DNA from 2 places in the Microlunatus sp. YIM B11417 genome. Region 2 is predicted to be linked to the other one. Evidence: riboswitches for the same ligand, from Rfam matches in the RefSeq annotation. Region 2 holds a riboswitch; the other holds the start of a gene.

Region 1 (3,393 bases), 820 kb from region 2:
GGCCGGATGCCGGCCCGGACCGCCACCGGCACGGCGATGCTGGACCAGGCCAAGGGCTTCCGGCTGTACCTGGAGACCGCCGAGGCCGAGCAGTTGAAGTTCGAGGAGGGCGAGGACCTGTTCTCCCGCTATCTCCCGTACGCGATCGTGTTCGGGGTTGCCGACCGCTGGGCCAAGATCTTCGCCGATCTGTCCGCCCGAGGCCACGACGTGCCGCAGCCGGACTGGTATGTCGGGCCGTACGTCGGGGCCGCGGCGTTCTACGGCTCCGGCGGCTTCAGCAGCAGCCTGGACGCGTTCTCCAGCGCGAGCAGCGCCGCGATGACGGCCGCATCATCCGGGTCCGGCGGCGGCAGCGGCTTCGGCGGCGGCGGCTCGGTCGGCGGCGGGGTCGGCGGCGGCGGTGGCGGTGGCTGGTGAGTCCCGGCTCAGCCGGCCCGGAGCCGATTGCGCAGCGTGATCAACCGCTTCCGTAGCTCCGCGCGATCGCCCGGCTCGCCGAGCCGCGGATCGTAGTTCCGCAGATCCACCTCGCGGGCCAGGTCCGCCGAGCCGCCGAGGTCGTCGATCTCGCGGACCAGACCGTCCAGCTCGGCACCGAAGACCGTGAACCCGTGCACCAGGATGTCGGTCAGGGCATGATCACCGGGCTTTCCGTTGGGCATGACCCACATCATGCCGGAGCCGCGATGCCGTCGGAATAACCGTCCCACCCGTCGCGGTTGCCGATTTCCGTGAGCACCCTGACCCTTCCGAACGAACTCCGCGACCTGATCGCCGCCGGCCCGCTGGTACACCTGACCACGATCAACCCCGACGGCGGCCCGCAGGTCTCCGTCGTCTGGGCCGGTCTGGACGGCGACGACCTGGTGACGGCCCACCTCGGCCGGATCCGCAAGCTGCGCAATCTCGAGCGGGATCCGCGAGCCGTCCTGTCCTTCCTCGCCCCCGGGACGCCCGGCGAGCTGGAACACCCGTACGTCACGCTCCGGGCCCGCGGCACCGTCGTCGAGAGCGACCGTGCCTGGGATCTGCTGAACGACTGGATGAAGCTGTACGTGGGCCCGGGCCAGGAGTTCCCGGCGCCGCGAACCTCGGGCTACCTGGTCCGCTACGAGGTGGACCGGATCGGCGGCGTCGGCCCTTGGGCCGAGTGACGCGCCGGGCAACCTGGGATTCCGACTCCGGTCAGATCTGAGCGAAAGCGTCCGGCCGCGCCGCCCGAAGCCGATTGGATGCGCGGACGGGCCGAACCGGCGGAGGGCCGGGGCTGATCGTCCGCTCGGTGCGGTCGCGGCGGATGGCCCGGCGAGGCCGGCCATCCCGGCTCGGGTGCGCGCCGGGGTGGGCGCCCTGGTCGCGGATCGGGATTAGACTGACGGCCGCCAGCGGGGAGGGAATCCGGTGCGAGCCCGGAACTGCCCCGCAGCGGTGAGTGGCGACGGCGACCGCGCCGAACGCACTGGGCCTGAGCCGTGAGGCGGGCCTGGGAAGCGGCGGCCGCCGGCAGGTCGGCAACGGCCGGAACCCACGAGTCCGAAAACCTGCCGCTGGTGTCCGGGTCGCCGATCCGGGCGTCCGGCGCCGCGAGGGACGGTCCGCCGGATCCACGTCCGGCCGCACAGCGGCCGAGGTCCGGAAGGCCTTGCACCAGTGAGCATTCACGGCATCCGCGGGCGGTTGCTCGCGTTGTTGATCACCGCGAGCATGATCGGCTTGGCCGGCTGCGGTACGACAGCACCGCCGGCCCAGACGTCGTCCTCGGCGCCGGCCGGCGTCGACAGCGCCGGCTGCGTCCAGGGCTTCGATCCCGGGGCCGACTACTACCCCCAGAAGCAGCAGCTCGAGTTCGCCGAGAATTTCACGATCAGTTACCACGGGTCGTACCAGGTGGTCACGGTGAAGCAGCCGGTCGTCGGCGGCAAGCCGGAGAGCTACGTCCTGCTCCGGTGCGGAGCACCGAAGCCGGAGCTGACCGGTGACCTGGCCGGCGCGCAGGTGATCACGACGCCCGTGACGAGCCTCTTCTCGGGCTCCACGACACACCTGCCCGCCCTCGAGGCGCTCGGCAAGCTGGACACGGTGACCGGGGTCGCCGCGAAGGCGTACATCTCCTCGGAGGCGGCCAAGAAGCGGGCTTCCGGCGCCGAGGTGACCGAGTACGCGGCCGCCGGGACGCCGGACGCGGAGACGATCGTCGCCGCGAAGCCGGATGTGCTGATCACCGACGGCACCGACTCACCCGCCTATGCGACGGTCCGCGACGCCGGCATCGGAGTGCTCGGCGGCGCCGAGTTCCTGGAGACCGACCCGCTCGGCCGGGCCGAGTGGCTCAAGCTGTTCGCGGCGCTGACCGGCACCGAGGCCGAGGCCGGACCGATCTTCGACAAGATCCGCGACGACTACACCAGGACGAAGCAGCTGGTCGCCGACGCCGAACCGGTCGACCTCGTGCTCAGCCAGCCGTACCAGGGCGTCTGGTCGGTCCCGGCCGGCGGCAGCTTCGCGGGCAAGATGATCAAGGACGCTGGTGGCACCTGGCCGTGGCAGGACGACCCGTCCACCGGGTCGATCAACACCGACCTGGAGGCCGTCCTCGGCAAGTCGGGCTCGGCCAGGACCTGGATCACCACGGCCAACTGGCGGACCAAGAAGGAGGCCACCGCCGAGGAGCCGCGGCTGGCCGAGTTCACCGCGTACAAGTCGGGCAAACTCTGGGCGCCGAGCAAGCAGCTCAACGACGCCGGCGGCAACAACTACTTCGAGCTCGGCGTGCTGCGGCCCGACCTCACCCTGGCCGACCTCGTCGCGATCACCCACCCCGACCTGCTGCCCGACCACACCTTCACCTTCTACCAACCCCTCTCGTGACCGCCCCCACCCCCACGACATCCGCCGACCGGTCACCGAAGCAGCCGTTCTCGCGGCGTGTCGCCGCACCAGTGACCGGTCGGCGGAATTGGGGGGTGGGGGTGCTGATCCTGGCCGGGCTGCTGGTGCTCGCGGTCGGCGTGGTCGCGGTCGCGGCGGCGGTCGGCACGGTCAACATCCCGGTGCCGGCCGTGCTCCGGTTCCTCTTCACCGGCGATGCCGGAGACCCGACCTGGACCACGCTGCTGGACCGGGTCCGCCTCCCCCGCGTCGGTACGGCGGCGACGGCGGGAGCCGGGCTGGCGGTGGCCGGGCTGGTCATGCAGACGCTGTTCGCGAACCCGCTCGCCGACCCGTACGTGCTCGGCATCTCGTCCGGGGCCAGCCTCGGCGTCGCCCTGGTCACGCTCGGCGGCGGCTCGGTCGGCGCCGGGTTCGTCGCGATCACCGGTGCCGGCCGGGCCGGGGTGGTGGTCGCGGCGGCGGCCGGCGCGCTCGCCGTCCTGTTGGTGATCTTGTTGT
Region 2 (3,393 bases):
CCCCGAGCTCGGTCTGCAGCTTGATCACCTCGGCGATCTCGTTCCGCATCGCCTGGTCGTACGCGGCGTCGTCGATCTTCTTCGCTCGCAGGTCGGCCCGCGCCTGGCGCAGCGTGGTGGTCTGCGGGAACGAGCCGATCGTCGTGGTCGGGAACGCCGGCAGCTTGAGTTGATCATGCTGCGCCTCCGCCCGGACCGGGTACGCCGAGCGGCGCCGGAGTTGATCATCGCTGACGGTGGCCAGTCGCTCCCGTACCGCTTGATCACGGACGATCGGCGACGACGCGCGGGAGGCCAGCCGGGTGGCGTTCACGGTCAGCTCGCCGGCCACCGCGTCCCGGCCCTCGTTCAGCGCCCGGGCCAGGATCGCCAGCTCCTCGAGCTTCTGGTCGGCGAACGCCAGCCAGCCGGCCACGGTCGGGTCCAGGTCGGGCTCGTCGGTGACGTCGATCGGCACGTGCAGCAGCGACGACGAGGACGCCACGTCGAGCCGGTCCACCAGGCCGAGCAGCGTGCCGAGCTTGCCCAGCGCCGCGGCCAGGTCGGTCCGCCACACGTTGCGGCCGTCGACCACGCCCGCGATCAGCCGCTTGCCGGCCAGGCCCGGCTGCCCGGCCAGTTCGTCGAGGCTGGCCGCGCCGGGGCCGACCAGATCGACCGCGAGCCCCTCGACCGGAGCCGAGGCGAGCACCGGCGCGGCCTCGCCGAGCCGGTCGAAGTAGCTGCCGATGATGATCTTGGGCCGGTTCGGCACCGCGGCCAGCGTCGCGTAGGCCTCCCGGACCTGTTCCAGCCGGTCCGGTTCGAGGTCGGTGACCAGCACCGGCTCGTCCAGTTGCACCCACTCCGCACCCGCCTCGGCGAGCCGGCCGAGCAGCTCCGCGTACACCGGAATCAGCTTGTCCAGCAGGGAGATCGGCGCGAAGTCCGGGTCGTCGGCGGACTTGGCCAGCAGCAGGAACGTGACCGGACCGACCAGCACCGGACGGGCCGCGACGCCCAGCTCGGCCGCCTCGGCCAGCTCGCCGATGATCTTGGTCGGGTCGAGGATGAACTCGGTGCCGGCCGACAGCTCGGGCACCAGGTAGTGGTAGTTGGTGTCGAACCACTTGGTCATCTCCAGCGGCTGCACGCGGTCGTCGCCGCGGGCCATCGCGAAGTAGCGGTCCAGCCGGCCCGCCTCGGTCGTGGTGTCCGGCACCGCCGCGGCGTGCCGGGGCGGGATCGCGCCGACCATCCAGGCGGTGTCCAGCACGTGGTCGTACAGCGAGAAGTCGCCGACCGGCACCTCGCCGAGCCCGGCGTCACGCAGTCGTTCCAGCCGTTGCCGCCGCAGCGTCGCCGCGGTGTCCAGCAGGGCGGCTGCATCCGTCCTGCCCTTCCAATAGCGTTCGATGGCGCGCTTCAGTTCGCGGCGCCGGCCCTGGCGTGGATAGCCGTGGGTCGTGGCAATCGAAGTCATCTGAAGAGAACTCTCCTTCGCGAGTCCTGCTGATCAGCCGGAGGCGGGCAGCACCGGAAGACCTTCCGGCACGACCTTCCTCCGAGATCGTCACCTCCGCCAGGCGGGCGCCGGGCGGACGGCTGGCAGGTCTTCGGACTCGAGGGCGCGGGCGAACCCACCTACTGGCCGTCGCTTCCCAGGCCGGGGGCCCAGTGCTCGATGACGGCGATCGTTCCCTGATACCGCTGCGGGGCAGTCCCGGATTCGCACCGGGTTCCCTTGTCCAACCGCACCATCACCCTATGCGCGGCACCGCACCGGGCCCGGAATATCTCGCCGTTCAGAACCGGCGGAGCATCACCGGAGGTCAGGCTCGGATGGCGCGGCGACGGACCAGTTCGGTCTTGGCGTACTTGCCGATCTGGTGGGTGGCCATCCCGTCCATCACGGCGCCGACGCCGCCGCCGATCAACGGGATCCGCTTGGTCACGAGCAGGGCGAGGTTGCGGCCGCCGACCGCGGCGAGCAGGCCGGACACGACGGCCTGGGCGACCGCGGCGTCCAGGCCGGGGTCGAAGACCGGCGCGGTGGCGACGGCCAGCGGCGAGGTGGGGAACGTGCCCTCGGCGATCCGCTTGGCCACCTGTTCGCCGCCGAGCAGACACATCAGCAACGCCGTCCGGACCCGGGGATCGTCGAGGTCGTACCCGCGCAGGTGGGCGATCGCGGCCACCATCCGGACCTGCACCACGGCGACGCCGGTCAGGTTCGCCGGCAGCGCGACCGGCAGCGTGGCCAGCCCGCCGATGTTGGTGACGAAGCCCTGCGCCGAGCCGAGCATGATGTGCGACTCGATCACGGACTCGATCGCGTCGTCGACGTACCCGGCGCATTTGGTCAGATGCTTGCCGGCCGCGTGCTTGGCGCTCGGCAGCCGGCCGATCCCGTCGATCGCCGCCTCGACGACCCGCCGCAGCACGCCGCCCGCCGCCTGCGGACCCTGGGTCCGGATCGGTTCGAGCGTGCGCGCGATGTTGCGACCGAACTCCTGTGCTGACGGCATCCGACCTCCCGGGCCACGAAATCACCACCAGCGTACGTGCCCGGGGGCGATGGCGCGTCGCTCGCGCCCGGGCGGCACAATCAAGGGCATGCAGCCGTCGCCGTTCGGTCCGCCGGCGGACTGGCCGGACGAGGACCTGATCGGGTACTCGCACGGGTTCGACCTGGGGCTGGTCGTCGCGGGCTATCGCTCCGGCGTGTTCCCGATGCCGATCGGCCGCGGCACCATGGGCTGGTTCTCCCCGGTCCGGCGCGGCGTCCTGCCGCTGGACGGACTGCGGATCAGCCGGTCGCTGCGCAAGATGCTCAAGCGGTACGAGATCCGGGTGGACACCGCCTTCAGCGCGGTGCTGGACCGCTGCGCCGACCCGCGCCGCGAGGGCTCCTGGATCAACGCCGAGATCCGGGCTGTCTACACAGAGCTGCACCGGGCCGGCGTGGTCCATTCGGTCGAGGCCTGGACCTCCGACGACCGGTTGGCCGGCGGTCTGTACGGGGTCGGGCTGGGCGGGCTGTTCGCCGGCGAGTCGATGTTCCACGACGCCGAGATCGGCCGGGACGCCTCCAAGGCGGCGCTGGTCGGACTGGTGGAACTGCTCCGCGCCGCCGGCCCGGACGGCCGGGTGCTCGACGTGCAGTGGCAGACCGATCACCTGGCCACCCTCGGCGTCGTCGAACTGGACCGGGCCGACTATCTCGGCCTGTTGCCCGCGGCGCTGCGGGCCGAACCGCCGGTCTGGCGGGCCGGTGTCCTCGCCACGCCGGGGACCACCCGCCCGGCCGAGCCGGTGACGGACTAACATCCCGCCAGTGCAGGACGAGCGGAAGACCGTGCGGCTGAACCGGTTCTGGACCGGCCAGGTCGAACCCTTGGACGTGCTGCTGAT

Evidence for each region. A riboswitch is a leader RNA that binds a small molecule or an ion and turns the genes downstream of it on or off. The one in region 2 is predicted to bind cobalamin.
Region 1: linked by a shared signal. The riboswitch ahead of AC6CCG_RS14505 (ABC transporter substrate-binding protein) and the one ahead of metE (5-methyltetrahydropteroyltriglutamate--homocysteine S-methyltransferase) in region 2 are both predicted to bind cobalamin.

The regions. Positions count from the first base shown of each region.
Region 1 covers NZ_JCAMPJ010000002.1:883,168-886,560, reverse strand. Annotated here, with positions in the region: gene AC6CCG_RS14520 (DUF2207 domain-containing protein) at 1-420, shown strand, start outside; gene AC6CCG_RS14515 (hypothetical protein) at 429-665, opposite strand; gene AC6CCG_RS14510 (PPOX class F420-dependent oxidoreductase) at 735-1,157, shown strand; cobalamin riboswitch at 1,363-1,566, shown strand; gene AC6CCG_RS14505 (ABC transporter substrate-binding protein) at 1,654-2,871, shown strand; gene AC6CCG_RS14500 (FecCD family ABC transporter permease) at 2,967-3,393, shown strand, end outside.
Region 2 covers NZ_JCAMPJ010000002.1:62,290-65,682, forward strand. Annotated here, with positions in the region: gene metE (5-methyltetrahydropteroyltriglutamate--homocysteine S-methyltransferase) at 1-1,462, opposite strand, end outside; cobalamin riboswitch at 1,587-1,758, opposite strand; gene AC6CCG_RS10425 (hypothetical protein) at 1,812-2,507, opposite strand; gene aat (leucyl/phenylalanyl-tRNA--protein transferase) at 2,596-3,306, shown strand; gene AC6CCG_RS10435 (hypothetical protein) at 3,317-3,393, shown strand, end outside.